Regions from separate parts of the Glutamicibacter sp. BW77 genome, predicted to be linked through region 3. Evidence: riboswitches for the same ligand, from Rfam matches in the RefSeq annotation. Region 3 holds a riboswitch; each other region holds the start of a gene.

Region 1 (4,211 bases), on a different contig from region 3:
GGTGATCGCGTTGAGCACCAGCGGGGTCAGCACCACCTGGGCCTGCGCGCTGGCCAGCTCGGCCGCGTCATTGGCCGCCTCGTCTTCCTCCAACGTCACTTCGCCCTCGTGCCGCGCCAACGCGGTTTCATAGGCTCCCTGCAGGGACTGCGACACGCGTTCCACGGTTCCGGCCGCCGCGAACGCAGTGGCGGATACCTCGCCGATGACCTGAAGCAGCTGCGGATCCTCGGCGGCCACGTTGGCGGCGCCATGGCTGAAGGTGCGCTTGCGGGCCTTCAGCTCGGCGGCGAAGTCACGTTCGGCGGCCTTGGCGGACCCGGCCAGCACAACCAGCAGCACCTGCTGGTAGAACGCGGTCTGGTATTTGAAGCGGGTGTCGAAGTCGATCAGGTCCTCTTCGGCGACGACCGCGTCGGTGAAGGTGGAGGTTCCGGTGCCGGTGGTGCGCTGTCCGAAGCCGTCCCAGTCATCGGCCAGCACCACGCCGGGCTGGTGCCGGTTGACCGCGGCGATCACGCGCTTGCCGGTATCGGTGCGCTCGGCGTAGGTATCCAGCCAGTCGGCGAAGATCGAGCCGGTGGAATAGTACTTGGTGCCGTTGACCAGGAACCCTCCCTCGCCATCCGGGGTGACCTTGGTGATCACCTCGCCCACCTTCACGGTGCCGATCTCGGTCCAGGAATTCCCCACCAACTCCCCGGCGGCAAAGCGGGCCAGCCACTTGTCGCGCCCCGGCCCCGGGGCGGCTACCAGGCGGTCTTCGACGAAAGCGAAGTGGGCGCGCAAGGCCTGGGCGATGCTGGAGTCCGCGGCGGCCAAGTCCACGAGCAATTCGAAGAGCTCGGCCAAGGTGGCCCCTGCCCCGCCGTGGGAGACCGGGACGCGCAATGCGCCGAAGCCGGCGGCGGCCAGCTCGGCCACCTGCTGGTGCGGCAGTTCTCCGCTGCGGTCGCGTTCGGCGGCGCCGGCGGCGATCTTTTCAAAGTGCGGGGCGAAGCGGGTTTTCAATTCAGCCAGGCGGTTGGCGGTGGCAAGTACGGTCATCAGTTCGGTCCAATCCGTGGGTGCGGTTGAGGTTTAGGTGTAGAGCGAGAGCGGCTGGGTTTCCCCGCGCAGGAAGTACGCGCCGACCTCGATTTTCTTGTAGTCCACCGGGTCGTGCAGCGAGTGGGTGCGCACATTGCGCCAGAACAGATCCAGGCCCACATCATTCTGCGTAGAGGAGGAACCGGTGACCTCGAAGATGCGGTTGGCGACCTCCACGCCGATCTCGGTGGAGACCACCTTGGCCTCGGCGATTTCCACCGCCAGCGCCGCGCGTTCAGGCTGGGTGACATTCCCCGCCTTGGCCAGCAGCGCATCGAATTTGCGGCCGAGCTTCTCGGCCAGGGCGGCCACCGCGGCGGTGCGCGCCTTCAGCTCGCCCACGGTGCGCTGGAAGACGACGTCCTGGGAGTAGGTCTCCGCCGCCGAGAGGAACCAGGCGTTCTTGCGGCCCAGCAGGATTTGCTTGCCGCGGGCCAACGCGCCCTCGGCGATGCCCAGGTAGAAGTTCGCGAAGGCCAGCTGGATCCCGGGGGTGAGCAGGGTGGAGACCGGCTCGTCGGTCACCGCCCCGAGCAGATCGGCGGCCTCGATGCGCACGTTGTGGTACTTCAGCGAGTTCGAGGCGCTCAAGCGCTGGCCCAGGTAGTCCCAGTCATCGACGATTTCCAGCCCTTCCCGGTTGCGCGGGAGGACGAAGGCCAACACTTCGCCGTGTCGCGGGCCTCCGGAGACCTCGGCGTTGACGACGATCACCTCGCCGACTCCGGAGCCGGTGGAGAAACGCTTGAAACCGTTCAGCCGGAAGCCATCGTCCTCCGCGGTGAGCGTCAGCTGTGGGTCCACCGGATTCACCGAATCGCCCCAGAGCCAGCCTCCGGCCACGGTCCGCTGCCACCACTCGGCCTGGGCTTCGGCCGGAGCGTAGAAGGCGATGCCGGACTGGTTGATGTAGTGGTAGGCCAGCAGCTGGGAGATGGACCCGTCGGCCGCGGCCAGGATGCGGATGGTTTCAAAAGCGGTGGCCCAGTGCGCTCCGGCTCCCCCGAATTCGGCCGGAACCAGCAGGTTCAGCAGCCCGGCCTCGCGCAGCAGCTGCACCTCGGCGAAGGGCTGCTCGTTTTTGCGGTCGCGCTCCAGCGCGTCCGCGGCCAGGGTGGCCGCGACCTGCTCGGCGATCTCGCGCCAGTGGGCGAGCTCGGCCTCGTCTGCGCTCCCGGTGTAGGGAACGCGGGGCAGTTGCGTGCTCAGTACGGTCATTTTCGTTCTCCCTTAGAGTCTTGCTCCGAAGGAAGCAGAAAGTTGCTTTCTGCTGATCCATCGAACCTGGCGTTAGCACTAGCTGCCGAATGCAGGCTTGCTGCGGCGTCGTCGAGCCAGGTCTCTCAGCCGCTCTGGATGGTTGGTACTTCGAGTGAAACACCGCGGCATGAGCGGATGGAAGGAGCACGTCATCCGACGGAATAGTCGGTCAGAAGTCGTCACAAAGCGAGATTTCCGGCGGACTTGGACCGCCCCGAAGGCGCTGGGACGCCGTCATACTTCTGGAGGTTACGTCATCGGCGATCGGAGAGCTTGATATCCGGATCCAGCATCAATCGACCGGGCACCTGTCAGGGGGATCTCGGTTTCTCAATTAGCCGACAGCGATAAGCGTCAGCGAATGCGGGGGTGGATCATGGATCCAGCGATCAGGCATCCCAGATGGCCGGATTGCCGGTCATTGTTCCCATGCCCGTAATCCTTGCCAGCAAGTCAATGGGGAAAGCTGGGCTGTGCTCGAAGTTGCAGCCTTGCCTATTGCGGCCATCCCGCCAGTTAAACCAATAACCGCGCCATCCACTGATGGCGCGGTTATTGGTTTATGCAGGCTTCTTGGATTTACTAGAGCAGGAATGCCCCGAGGATCCAGACGGTAGCAAATGCGGCGGTGCCCTGGATGGCGGTGGCCACGCTCAAGGTCTTGTAGGCCGTGATCACCGGGATGCGGCTGAGCTGGGAGACCACCCAGAAGTAGGAATCGTTGGCATGCGAGACGACCATCGCGCCGGCGCCAACTGCCAGGACACTGAGCACCATGCCCAGTTCGGAGTCCAGACCGAGGGATCCGAGCATCGGGGCGACCAGCGCCGAGGTGGTCACCATCGACACGGTGGATGAGCCCTGCGCCGACTTCAATGCCGCGGCGATCAGGAATGGCACAGCCAGTCCGAGACCCAAGCCGCTGAGCGAATCGGAGAGGATCGTGGTCAGCTCCGAGGCTGCCAGCACAGCACCAAAGGCTGCGCCGGCACCGGTAATCAGCAGGATGGGCGCCGCGGTGCGCACGGCTTCGTGCATCTGCTCGTTGAAGTCGGCAAGCTTCTTATTGCCGTTCAGCAGCAAGGTCGCGGCGAGCAAACCGAAGATCAGCGCGATCACCGGGGTGCCGATGAAGGACAGTGCTTCCAGTGCGGCGCCTTCGCCGAAGGGATGCGATGGAAGCTTGGCAATCGATGCCGCGCAGATCAAGACCAGCGGAACGAGGATCGGCAGGAAGGCCAAGCCAGGGCTTGGCAGCTTGCCGAAGCTTGCACGCAGCTGCTCGTAATCGAGCTCGGAGATGTCGTTCTCATCCTCGGATGGCAGCGGAGTCCACGTGGACTTGTTGAAGCGGCTGGCATAGAACAGCCCGGCCATGGCCGAGACCACTGCCACCGGCAGGCCGATGGCGATGATCAATCCGAGGTTGTCGGCGATGCCGATGGACTCGGCGGCTGCCAGCGGTCCTGGGGTCGGCGGGACCATGGTGTGGGTGGCATACAGGCCGGTCATCAAGGCAATGGAGGTGGCCAGCGTGGAAACACCGGTGCGCAGGGTGATGGCCTTGCGCAGGGAGTTGAGCACCACGTAGCCCGAGTCGCAGAAGACCGGTATGGAAACGATGTAGCCGATGAGCGACAGCGTCAGGTTGGGGAATCTGGTGCCCAGCACCTTGATCAGCGCATCGGCCATGGAGATCGCGGCCCCGGAACGCTCCAGGATGATGCCGATCATCGTGCCGAAGAGGATTACGAGGCCAATATTGCCCATGGTGCTGCCAAAGGCGGTGGTCACCGTGGAGGCGACCTCGGCGATGGGGATCTTGTAGGCGAAGGCCGCGAGGATGGCCGCGCCGATGAGGG
Region 2 (4,211 bases), on a different contig from region 3:
GTGCTTGGCTTGCCGATTATGAGCCCCAAGACATCGTTGCCGCCTTGGATATTTTGGCGCAGGCACCCGACGCTATCCGCCATCGCACTATGTGGGCGCGCGCGGCGGTACGAGTGCGTGAGCAATTTCCTAGCAAGAATCATTCGTTGGGCGTGCCCACCTGGTTCTATGGACATGAGCCACCAAACCTCTTTGCCACACATATTGCCAAGTTCTTCACGAATTCCATTCGCGAAGCGATCTTGCTCGAACAATCAAACGGCGGAATCATAGTGTTGCCAGGCGCTGCCGGGACCGTCCAAGAAATATTCCAAGATGCCTGCGAGAACTATTATGCGACCGGTGCGCGCGTCACCCCTATCGTTTTGGTCGGAGAAAAACATTGGCGCGAAGAACTACCGGTCTGGCCACTGCTCCAAGCGCTGGCAGTTGGCCGGGCCATGGAAGACCGAATTGCGTTGGTAGACACCGTGGACGAAGCGGTCGCATTCATTGAAACCATGACCCCGTTGCGTCGCCGCACACGGTTCTAAAAAAGCTTCTGGCCGCAGCCACCTTGGGCGGCGGCCAGATAGGCAGTGAGCGCTACGCTACCGAGGTTCCAAAGAGCAGACCCAGACAGTACGTAACCGCAGCAGCACCCAAACCAATGGCGAGCTGGCGCATGCCACGTTTTACTGGGGAAGCCCCGGAGAGCAAACCAACGATACCTCCGGTGAGAAGCAACGCAATGCCGACCAAGACCACGGCAACAATCACCGCAGGAAGACCGGAGAGTCCAAAGATATAGGGAAGAATTGGGATGACTGCGCCAGAGGCAAAGAACATAAAGGAAGACATGGCCGCTCCCGGAGCCGAACCAAGTTCCTCATGTTCGCGTTCAAGTTCAGCCGAGCGCACTTCCGGGTGGAGCGAGAACGAGGGGTTGCAGTCACAGGTGAACAGACCCATGCGTTCGGCGGCACGGTGCTCTGCATCCTCATCATTCATTCCTCGGGCCTTATAAATCAAGACCAATTCGTTCGCGTCCAAATCTAGATTCTGAGCCGCAGAGAGTGTGACCTGAGTGGGACGTGATGCGGAGAGCAGCTCGCGCTGGGAACGCACCGAGACGAACTCGCCGGCTGCCATGGACAGCGCACCTGCCAGCAAACCGGCAATACCGGAGAAGAGCACAAACGAAGACGCCACCCCGGTAGCGCCAATACCCATAACCAACGCCAAATTTGAAACGAGACCATCGTTGGCTCCGAAAACTGCTGCGCGGAAGTTGCCAGATAGTCGGGTGCGACCCGCGGTTGCCAAGGCCCGAACAACCTCCTCATGGACCTGTTCATCTGCAGCCATTTGCGGGGCCGCATCTTGATCGGTGGCGTAAGGAGAATTTCCTTCGGCGCGCTGGGCTAGCGCCAGGACAAAGACGGAACCAAAATGGCGGGCCATGAAACGCAACATAGTCCGTCGCAACGAGGGGCGGACCGGGCGGGCGTGTTCGCCTAGTTTTGCACGCCAGTAGTTTTCATGGCGTTCTTCGGCTTCCGCCAGTCCGCGCAGAATCTGGTGTTCTTGCCCGGTGCGTTTTACCGCTAGTTCACGGTAAATCGCACCTTCGGCGACTTCGTCGGCCATATATTTACGCCAACGACGTATTTGTACCTTGGTGGGCTGGGGTGTTGAGCTTTGGGTCATCACGGGGATGAGTCTCCTGAGACAGAGTGGATCTAGCGGGCAGGCTAATGATCCGAGGTAGGTTCAACTGTTCAGTTTAGTGAGCGAAGTGAAAGCTGGGAATTTGGCAAGGCTAAATACGTGGGGGATACCGTGATTATGCCCGGTGACGGCGATAAAAACAGAGAGTTCTTCTCGGGACACATCAAAACTGGGGGTTCGTACGGTACGAGTCAGGGATTCGGCCAGCCGTCGAGGATTGGTGACAAAATAACTAACCCAGAGACCATGCAGTGGAAACTGCACTTGACCGGTTTGCAGATCGATAATCGGAAGAACATTGATACTCATGGCAACACGTACCCTCAAGAGAGCTCTTGCCCGCAGCCGGTCGGCGCACGGACCGCTTCTTCATCCGAACCACCCATGAACCTGGGGTTGGTGCGCGGCCAGTCGGAGCTTGGCGCCGCATCTCGTGAAGCAACATTACGATGCTACACCGACGCCAGCTGCGCCCACGTAGTGCTACGTAATACTAGGTTTACCGGCCCTGCGCTCGCCGAGGACGAACCGCTCAGCGCTCTACTTACGCTGGACTACCTCTTGCGAAAGCTGTTGCAAATGCGAATATTGCTCTTGCCATTGAGCGGAACTGTAACTTGGGAGATTTAGAGCCTGTTCACGAAGGCCGACCTGACCGTCGAGCAGCTCACGAACTATATCAAGCTGTCCGGCGTGCCTGGAGGTCTCCGCGATCATATGCACGATGAGATGTTCTACGGTGCTGTGGCGATGAATGGACCACCAAGGGATGACGGCCGGAGAAGCTAACTCTAAATTATCCAACGCCGCTTCGGCGAAGGCGACGGATTTTCGGTACAGCTCTAGCACGTCTTGAACCGAATAATCTGCCGGAGGCAAAAAATCGATTTGTGAATCCTCACTTTGCAGCAATTCGAGTACATGATCATCGTTAGGGAGTAGCCCCAAGCATTCACCAAAGTAACCATATTCGGTCACAGCTAGGTGGTGCACGATGCCAAGCATATGGGTGCCGGTAGGCGTCATCGGACGGCGGGCCAATTCTTCGCTCAGCGCCTCGCACTTCCAAAGCACGGTGCTACGTGCCTCATTTAAATAGGCGCGAAGCCTTTGGGCGGACGGATCATTGATGGTGTCCATGCGCCGAGTCTAATTTCAGTCGCGTCCAATGGACAGGGCTGAAACGACATTAAGATCGTGAGGTTATCTGAACAGCGACTGCTTAAGTCGGGGCCCGGTTGCATATTGGTAAACTTGCCCAATGTAAGGGTCGGATCAGAATGGTTTGGCCACATCTGTGACCGAGGACCACCAACCCGTGGCGTCTTGGCAACAAAAATGGTGGGAGCTCATGAAAACACTGCCCGTAGAACCCACCGGCGCAGCGATCAATATTGGCGCCCGTTTGCGAGGCGTACGACAAACGCGCCGGCTAACAATCGACCAAGTCGCCGAAATGTCTGGGCTGACTAAAGGTTTCTTGTCTCGGGTCGAACGGGACCTGACAAGCCCATCCGTGTCGACATTGCTCAAGCTCTGCGATGTGTTGGGAATAGAAATTGGCCAACTTTTTTCTGTGCCCGAAACAAAACTAGTCAGGCTTCAAGAAGCACCACGCATTGCCCTAGGTGGTGAGGGAATCACCGAACAACTTGTCACCCCACGCACCGAAACACGTGTGCAAATGATTAGGGCCGAGGTTGCGCCACAGGGTTCGGGTGAAGCCGAACTATATTCGGTGGACTGCAAGGTGGAAGTGCTTCATGTGATTTCTGGCGGATTCACTTTGGTGTTGCCCGAGGACCGTATCGAATTGCACGCAGGAGATACCGTGACTTTTCCGGGCCGCGAGCCACACAGCTGGGAAAATACGACTGATCAGACAGCCGTAGTCACGTGGACTCTCTTACTCTGAATGACAGTGAGCGGTTCGTTCGGGAAAATTTTAGCCACGAGCGGCTGACCGTTTTAGCTAGATAAATTTCAAAGCGTATCCTTGAAATAGTGTCAACAACGTTAATCGACGCCGCTAAATAACCGAAGGGAGCTCCGTGACGGAAAGTGAGCCACGGGCTGAACAGTCGGAACTACGCTCTGCCAATTGGTGGATGTCTGCAATTCTCGGTGTCCTCATTGGTGTGACCATGACGTTGATTCGCACCCAACGTAATTTTTTCATTCTAGGTGCCGCGATTCTTGCCGGCGTAATCTTAGTGTTGGGACTTCGCACTATTTATCGGCGCTCACGCTACCCACAGATGGCTCAGGCTAAAACTTCATGGGTTTATGGGCTTTGGGCCGTGTTGTTGCTGGTGCTTGCTGGCCCGGTACAGCTCATATACGTGGCGGACGAACTCGACGAAATTGCCATCAAGTCGTTAGTTCTCTCGGTGGGTTTCACCCTGGGGTTCCATGAAGTGGACCGGGCCATAGTTGATAGCAGTAAGAAGTCCTTCAAAGCTTAAACGCTAGGCAGTGCTCACTCATAGGGAGGATGCGAT
Region 3 (4,211 bases):
GGTGTGGCGGTAGAAGATCCAGGATTCACTGGCTCCCTTAGCTCGCAGCACATCAACGAATGGCTGCCGGTTCACTTCCTGCACGCTTTTGATCAGCACCTGCGCTATGGGTGCGCTGAGGTGAATTGCTAAGACGATGATCGGCACCGCCAACGCGAGCAATGAGCCGTCGGGGAATAAGGACATCACACCGAGCTGAACAGCGAGGATCTGCAACAGCACCAACCCAAGCCAGAACACGGGAATCGAAATCATCAACGGTGGCAAGTTGAGCAACGCTTTGCGCACTGTGTTGTTGCGCGACAGGCTAGCTGCCGCGGTCAAGAGCACCGCGAGCACAATGGCCAATGCGAAGGCGCTACCGGCGAGGATCAACGTAGAGCCGATGACCTCACCGATGCGGGTGGATACCGCCGACCCCGAGGACAACGAATACCCCAAGTCCCCGGTGAATAGCCCGCCAAGCTGATTGAGATACTGAACGATCAGCGGCTGGTCATATCCGTAGTAGGCCTTCATCTGTGCGATGGTGGCCGGATCGGCAGAGGAGTCTGCGGAAAGGAAGATTGTCACCGGGTCGTTCGGCAATGCCTGCACCGCCAGAAATACTGCGGTGTAGGCCAACAAAATCACCAGTAGTGCCTGCCCTATGCGTTTAGCAATGTATCCACCCATGATGTGTTTCCTTAACCGTTGCTCTTCCAAGCACCCTGGAAGATTGGTGCGGTGCCGGAAGTGAAGTCGATATGCGCGTCCTTATTGGCGCCGTATACCTGCACTTCATCCCACAGCACGAGGGTCAGCGCCTTGTCGAGTACCAGCTCACGCTGTTCTTCTTCCACGAGTTTCAGGTGTTCTTCCTCGGTGGTCGCCGCCTGCTCACGGGTGAACAGGTCGTTCAGTTCTTTGTCTGCATTGAGGGTCTGGTTATTAGTGGCCGGTGCATAAACCGGGCCCAGGCCTCCGTAGGCAAACTGCCTTGTTCCGAAGAATTCGATCTGGTCATCGACCATGGCGTTAGTGAGGAAAGAATTATCTGCAGCACGGTTCACCAGCTGAACACCGATCTGGCGCCACTGCTGCTCAATCAGTTCAAAAGCAGGCTTAATGACCACAGAGTTATTCGAGCTGGCTACTGTGATTTCAAGTTTCTTGCCGTCCTTTTCACGGATCCCATCCGTACCCACCTTCCAGCCAGCCTCCTCGAGCAACAACTTGGATTTTTCCGGGTCATAGCCAAGCTCTGCGGAAAGGTCCACAAAACCTGGAGCCTGATGGTTGAGGATCGAACCGGCGAGGACATAGCTGTCAGAAAGCACCGTGTCCTTCAACGCCTGCCGGTCGATACCTACCTGCAATGCCTGGCGCACCTTCGGGTCATTCAGCTTGCCTGAGCCGATGCGTATCGCTGCGTGGTTAGTTGTCAGATCGACGCCCTGCGCGGCCAATACCTGGCCACCGCCAGCGCTGAGCACATCCTCGTCTACCGGTTGCAGCCCGCGGACCAGATCAACCTGGCCTGATTGCGCGGCACCAGCACGGTGGGCCACCTCGGGCAGGTATTTGATCACCAACTTTTCCAGGTAGGCATCTGCCTGGTTTGCTGCGGTTTCTGGCGCCCAGGCGTAATCATCCCGGCTGGTAAAAACAACTTCTTCATCGGCTTTTTCGGATTCAAAGACAAACGGGCCGGAACCAACAATTTTCGCGATCGCTGTTTGTCCTGCGTTATCCAGCTTCAGGGTCTCCGGGGAGACTAGCCCGGCAGTGACCGAAGACGTCGCACGGAGGAAGTTAGCATCCGGGCGCTTCAGCGTCACCTTGACCTTGTTCTTGTCTACAACTTCGGAGCTTTTGTAAGCGGCGAAATCTACGTTGGGCTGAATCTGTGCCGATTTAATGCCTAAGCCCAGGGCATCTAGGTTCTTTTGCACTGCTTTGGCGTCTAGGTCCGTGCCGTCCGAAAAAGTTACACCGTCGCGGATAGTAAAGGTGAATTCCGTTTGCGTCTTATTCGCGGTGAAGTCCGAGGCAATCCAGCCCACAACTTTCCCGGATTCAACGTCAAAGTAGGTCAATCGGTCCAGTACCGAGTTGAGCACATTGGCCTTCTCATAGAATCGTGCGGCCTGGGTCTGCCAGTTATTGATCGGGGTGACTTCCGCGAAGGTAAAGGTTCCGCCTTCCACCGGCGTTCCGCTACCTGCGGCCGTCGTAGGATCGGAGCTTTGACCCGTTGCGTTGCTTCCGCCGCAGGCTGTCAACGTTAATCCAACTGCTGCCAGCAACGCCACGGTCTTAAGACCAAGGTTCTTATTGCGCATTTTCTGGTGTTCCTCTCGGTAAGTTCCCGAGGATTACGCCTAGATCCTGGCCCTACCGCAAGGTTGCGGGAAGGGAAAAGACAGACTTCTCCCCTGTGTGGACCGTTGCGAAATCTAGCAATCTCCATCGGTCCTGGCCTTAGCACCGCTCCTGCTAAAGGACGGTTGCTGCGACGTCAACGAGCCAGGTCTCTCAGTCGCTCTGGATGGTTAGCATTCGGTGTGTTTTCCGAATAATTCAAGTCTGTGCCCGGGGCTATGGTGTGACCAACCATGACGTCATATACGCGTCACGAAGCCATCTGCGAGCTGCTCGACACGGAAAAACGCGTCACATTCTTCTCAAGATCTCGTCATAAGTCACTTCGTGACGCTGTTACAAATTATTCCTTGACGGTACTCCAAAACTGCGCGTTAATTTCAGCTGAAAAATCTTAAAAGTTAAGGTCAGTTCGAACCGAGATAGTTCGAACTGACCTTTCAGTTCGGCTTGGTTGCCAGATACGCTACTTCGCCGATACCGGAGTCAGTACACCGTGCACTAAGGGATCTTCCGTGCTTTCCAGATACTCCTGCAACCGCGGGTCGGAGAAGACCTCAATCAGTTTTGCAGCGTCAGGGGTCTTGGAGAATTTGGTACCAAAAATTAGCTTTGAGGCGAAAGTCCTCGGTGGTTCAGGGAACAGGAGTCCTTTATCTCGACCCACTTTTCCGGCATCAAACTGTGAGACATAACCAATCGCGACATCCACGTCGTCAAGCATGCGTGGCATGGTCATCAGCTCCGCTTCCTTCAGCTTGAATTCATGCGGATTGTCTACCACGTCAGCCATTTTGGCAGTGCGTGGTTCGATGTCTGGGTTCAGGCCGAGCAGACCTTCGCGTTCGAGCAGCCAGAGCGCCTGGCCCTGGTTCGCGACGTCATTGGGAAGTAGCAGTGTCGCCCCCTTGGGCAGTTCCTCGACCGAGCCATACCGGCTGGAGTACAACCCGAAGCCCCACTGATAGAGCTCTACGGTTGCGGTGAGATCAACACCGGCGGCCTCTGCAGACTGTTTCATGTACCACTCGTGTTCAAAAATGGTCGCATCGAATTGCCCCTCGGCCACGGCGCGGTTGGCCTGGATCGAATCCTGCAACCCAACGGCTTCAATTTCAATTCCGTAGTCCGGTGCAATGTTCTCGGCGACGTATTTCAGTATCTGCTCTTCCCCGGCCATCGCTGGTTCGTAGTGGACCTTGAACTTTGTCTTGCTTGGCTGATTGGCTGCGAGTGCGGGCGTAGATCGTTGCTGTACTAAAAGTGCGCCAAGTACGAGTGCCACGATGGTCGCGCAAGCGGCGATGGTCCAGGGCAACTTGGCGGTGTTTTTGCGAAGGGTGAAGCCGTGAACGTGGCCATTGGGTGAAGTTGTCATGATCTTCTCGTTTGTTTGAGGGCGCTTAGGGGCGTGCCAGCGCACGGGCGATACGGTCGCCGAGGAATTGGACTATTTGCACGGTCACGATCAGTGCGAGGATGGTCGCAATCATGACGTTCATATCAAAACGCTGGTATCCGTAGGTCACCGCAAGATATCCGATACCACCGGCTCCGATAGTTCCGGCGATCGCCGAGTACTCGACCATGGAGATGGTGTTCAGTGTGATCGCTGAGGCAAGTGCTGGCAACGCCTCGCGTACTTGAGTGGAGCCAATGATTTGCAACGGGGATCCACCGGTCACCAAACCGACTGCAAGGTTTTCCTTGGGCAGGTCGTTCAACGCGTTTTGTACTAAACGGGCGAAGAATGGAATACCCGCAATAGTCATGGGTACAACGGCAGCCCAGATGCCGATGGTAGTTCCCGTGATCCATTTGGTGAAAGGAATAATGGCAGCCATCAA
Region 4 (4,211 bases), on a different contig from region 3:
GGTAGGACCTGCACGGTGCTTAGCGATGATCACGTCGGCTTCACCCGGACGATTTTCCTTGTCATACACGTCATCACGGTGCAGCAAGATGACCATGTCGGCGTCCTGCTCGATCGAACCCGATTCACGAAGGTCCGAAATCATTGGCTTCTTGTCGGTACGTTGCTCGGAACCACGGTTCAGCTGCGACAGGGCAACCAGCGGAACGTCTAGCTCCTTGGCCAGCAGCTTGAGGTTACGTGAGAACTCAGAGACTTCCTGCTGACGCGATTCCACGCGCTTACCGGAACTCATCAGCTGGAGGTAGTCCAGGATGATCATGCGCAGCTCATTGCGTTGCTTGAGCCGGCGGCATTTCGCACGAATTTCCATCATGGACATATTCGGCGAATCGTCGATGAATAGTGGCGCTTCGTTCAGCCGTCCCATGGTGGTGGCAATCTTGGTCCACTGCGCGTCTTCTACCGAACCCTTACGCAGGTCCTGGAGCTGAATGGACGCTTCCGCCGAGAGCAGTCGCATCGCAATTTCATTGCGGCCCATTTCCAAGGAGAAGAAGACGGTAGCCATATTGTTCTTAATGGCCGCCGAGCGGGCGAAATCCAGAGCAAAGGTTGATTTACCCACTGCCGGACGGGCCGCGATGATAATCATCTGTCCGCCCTTCAAACCTTGGGTCAGCTCGTCGAATTCGTAGAATCCGGTAGGCACACCGGTAATTCCGTCGCCGGCATTGGCGGCGTTCTCGATTTCATCAACTGTTCCTTCGATGATGTCCGAGAGGCGTACGTAGTCTTCACTATTTCGGTTTTCGGCAACCTTGTAGACCTCAGCCTGGGCTTCATTCACGATGGCGTCAACTTCGCCATCTGGCGAGTAACCCATCTGCACGATACGTGTTCCGGCATCCACCAGACGGCGAAGCACCGCCCGCTCACGGACAATCTCAGCGTAGTAGCCGGCGTTTGCGGCCGTTGGTACCTGTTGGATGAGATTGTGCAGATAGGCAGCTCCACCGACGCGGGCGATTTCGCTGCGCTTGGTGAGCAGATCCGAGACGGTCACTGCATCGGCAGGTTCACCACGACCGTAGAGATCGATAATTGCATCGAAGATTGACTCGTGGGCTGGACGATAAAAATCTGTTCCACGCAACACCTCAACCACGTCGGCGATGGCATCTTTAGACAGCATCATGCCGCCGAGAACCGACATTTCGGCAGGAATATCCTGCGGCGGGGTACGACCCGCCTCAGAACCCTGACTTTCGTAGACCGGTTCCGCACTCATAACAGACACTTCCATCCCCTATTGAACCTCTGGGAAATACCCTTGTGCCCCGATGGCAACGCTCAAGCATGTCACTGCCGACCGACGCTATAGCGTCAGCGGTACCTGTGGATATATCAGTCCCAAAGCCAACACTAGGTCTCTTATCTATAGCCGTAAACTCGGTTATCCACAAGATCTGTGGATAAGCATGCTCTCGCTGTGGATGACCCTGTGCGTGACTTGGGGAGAAGCTTGTGGATTACCACACTTAAACTCATTGAACTATGAGTTGACTAGTATAAATATATTTTGACGCCTGTGGATAGAAAGTTTATTTCTTTGTAGAGACAATCTTCTCAACTTACGTTATCCACAGGATAAAGTCCGGAATTACGGTGTATTTCGCCTTATGATGGAACTTATCCACGCACTGTCCACATGCATGTGGACAGTTTTGTGGATAATCAACAGTCTTAGAAGTCGGTAGTCACAGCGACTATAAGCTACTGAGTCGTAACTTTGGGCGAAGTAATCCACAATTAAGCTCAAAGTCGCCCGCGTCGACTTGTGACGCACGGAGTCCCGGCATCAACTCGAGACCTACTGCTTAAACAGCATCGCGCCGCCGGCCTCTTGATCAAGAGGCCGGCGGCGCGAAAAAGCTATTTAGACGAATTCCGGGACCGGTAACGAGTGAAATCGTGAATCATGGAAGATCGATGGAAGATGCTCGGCCAGCTTATGGCCATGAACTTCTAGCAGTACCACCCAGTGATCTCCCGCTTCTACCTCACTATAAATTGAGGTGTCGAGCCATAGTGTGGAGTCCTCAATGAACAATGAACCATCGGCGCTACTGTGTGTATTAATACCGAGGAACCGATCGCCCTTCTTCGATGCGATCTGCCCGCAGACTCCTTCATTGCGCTCACTGAGCACTGAGACACCTATGCGGTTAGCACCGCGCAACTTTGGCCAGGTATTTGAGGTTTTCTGCACCGCAAACATCACTAACGCGGGTTCCAGTGAGACCCCCACGGTGAACGAGGAGGCAACAATTCCCGTCTTCTCACCGTCGATATCGGCGCAAAGCGCGGCAACTCCGGATGGGTGCTGCGCGAAAACTTTGCGTAACGTCAGCGCGTCAAGCTCTTGATTCAAAGACATGCTTTGCTTCCTTTACTTCATACACATCGGTACGGCGACGGTCGGCGACAGGACAAAAGCACCTACTGCTTACTTTGGCCCGCCGTCGAAGGTTTTACGCCTCGATGTGCGGTACTTGTATCGTGCGGTGTTGCACGACACCGAATCCTCACCTGGAGCACCCCGCTACCGTATAGAGGGTTGCCGGCCAGCTAGCCAGGGCTTTTGCTGACGCTCATGATTCTGATTAAACGATATTGGGCAACGTGCGTAACCGTCAAACAAATCGCTTCGCAAATCGAAATATTCGAGCTGAAATTCGATGAGTACCCATTTTTTGTTGGCAAATCAGAAAATTATTCATTTTTAGCGCTGCTCAGACTTATCCCAAAACTCCCTTGCGCATTAAACCAAAGTTGCTAGCCTGATCCCATGCGTCCCGGACCAGTAGCCATCGGTAAAACCACTGCTTACCTCGGTATTGCCCTGGCCTGCGCTGTTTCCATAACGGCCTGCACTGCGCAGCCATCAGCACCACCAGTCAACGTCTCCAACAGTGGTTCTGCATCACAAACAGCCGAACCCCGCATCGTTGCCGATGAGCTAAATGCTCCCTGGTCAATGGTTTTCGCGGAGAGTACGCTCTTGGTTTCAGAACGTGATTCTGGACGAATATTGGAAATAGACACGGAAGGAAATCAGCGGCAAGTTAGCAAACTCAACGACGTAGTTCATGGTGGTGAGGGTGGACTGCTCGGGCTGGCTTATCAACGGCCATACCTGTTCGCCTATTCGACCGCCGCCGAGGGGAATCGAATCCAGCGCTTTGAGGTAACTGGAGAGGCTGGAAATCTGAGCCTCACAAATCCACAAACGCTTATTTCAGGGCTACCTTCGGCAACGATCCACAATGGCGGACGGTTGGCCATCGGACCAGATTTGATGCTCTACGCAACCGTTGGTGATGCCGGAAATGAATCTTTGGCCCAAGACCTAGACAGCTTCGGCGGAAAGATCTTGCGACTAACCATCAACGGTGAAGTTCCGGAAGATAATCCTTTTCCCGATTCTCCGGTGTTTAGCTTCGGTCATCGTAATCCGCAGGGACTCGCCTGGGCTAGCGATGGAACCATGTACGCCAGCGAGTTTGGGCAAAACCGCTGGGACGAGCTGAACCTGATCAGAGCGGGTGCCAACTACGGGTGGCCGGTCACCGAAGGTATCGCCAATAATGCTGACTACGTTGACCCGCTCCAGCAATGGAGCACTGAGTCTGCGAGCCCTAGTGGCATGAGTATTCACCAGGACGTACTTTATGTGGCTAACTTGCGTGGTGAACGGTTGCGAATCATCGATTTGAGCTCACCGAGTGATTCCACCGAAGCCTTCACCGGCCGCTACGGAAGGTTTCGGGACGCAGTAGTCACTGCTGCCGGAGAGCTTTGGGTATTGACCAATAACACCGATGGCCGCGGTACCGCACAGGAATCTGATGACAAGATTCTCGGTATTTTTCCCGCAAAGTTTAGTCAGTGACATAGTCACTGACCGCTGAATTTCGCCCACTCGACGCAATGAGACTGCGTTTCTTTGTTTGACCCTGAGGTTCATGCCACGATATTAGATGGAAGTGCTTCAGCTCACATGGACAAATTGAAGTAAACCACAACGATGAATCGAAGGATGTCGCGCACATGGTCATGACTCAGGCAAACCATTCGGAACTCACCCCTCTGCGTTTCCTACAGCGCTCGGCCGAGGTTTATCCATCCAAGACCGCGATCATTCACGGC

Evidence for each region. Region 3 has a riboswitch for S-adenosylmethionine ahead of CIK74_RS10940 (ABC transporter substrate-binding protein). Riboswitches for the same ligand answer to the same signal wherever they lie in the genome.
Region 1: another riboswitch for S-adenosylmethionine. It lies ahead of CIK74_RS16750 (acyl-CoA dehydrogenase family protein); the one in region 3 lies ahead of CIK74_RS10940 (ABC transporter substrate-binding protein).
Region 2: another riboswitch for S-adenosylmethionine. It lies ahead of CIK74_RS00425 (hypothetical protein); the one in region 3 lies ahead of CIK74_RS10940 (ABC transporter substrate-binding protein).
Region 4: another riboswitch for S-adenosylmethionine. It lies ahead of CIK74_RS07340 (flavin reductase family protein); the one in region 3 lies ahead of CIK74_RS10940 (ABC transporter substrate-binding protein).

Annotation. Positions count from the first base shown of each region.
Region 1 covers NZ_NRGT01000082.1:36,623-40,833, reverse strand. The annotation lists gene CIK74_RS16755 (acyl-CoA dehydrogenase family protein) at 1-1,047, opposite strand, end outside; gene CIK74_RS16750 (acyl-CoA dehydrogenase family protein) at 1,081-2,307, opposite strand; SAM riboswitch class I at 2,362-2,452, opposite strand; gene CIK74_RS16745 (GntP family permease) at 2,932-4,211, opposite strand, start outside.
Region 2 covers NZ_NRGT01000006.1:52,471-56,681, reverse strand. The annotation lists gene CIK74_RS00435 (LOG family protein) at 1-533, shown strand, start outside; gene CIK74_RS00430 (VIT1/CCC1 transporter family protein) at 586-1,689, opposite strand; gene CIK74_RS00425 (hypothetical protein) at 1,753-2,019, opposite strand; SAM riboswitch class IV at 2,037-2,149, opposite strand; gene CIK74_RS00420 (DinB family protein) at 2,251-2,850, opposite strand; gene CIK74_RS00415 (helix-turn-helix domain-containing protein) at 3,062-3,625, shown strand; gene CIK74_RS00410 (hypothetical protein) at 3,762-4,175, shown strand; gene CIK74_RS00405 (ROK family protein) at 4,210-4,211, shown strand, end outside.
Region 3 covers NZ_NRGT01000065.1:27,778-31,988, forward strand. The annotation lists gene CIK74_RS10935 (ABC transporter permease) at 1-675, opposite strand, end outside; gene CIK74_RS10940 (ABC transporter substrate-binding protein) at 687-2,324, opposite strand; SAM riboswitch class I at 2,446-2,537, opposite strand; gene CIK74_RS10945 (MetQ/NlpA family ABC transporter substrate-binding protein) at 2,831-3,742, opposite strand; gene CIK74_RS10950 (methionine ABC transporter permease) at 3,768-4,211, opposite strand, start outside.
Region 4 covers NZ_NRGT01000051.1:40,955-45,165, reverse strand. The annotation lists gene dnaB (replicative DNA helicase) at 1-1,290, opposite strand, end outside; gene CIK74_RS07340 (flavin reductase family protein) at 1,939-2,439, opposite strand; SAM riboswitch class IV at 2,546-2,661, opposite strand; gene CIK74_RS07335 (PQQ-dependent sugar dehydrogenase) at 2,851-3,954, shown strand; gene CIK74_RS07330 (acyl--CoA ligase family protein) at 4,113-4,211, shown strand, end outside.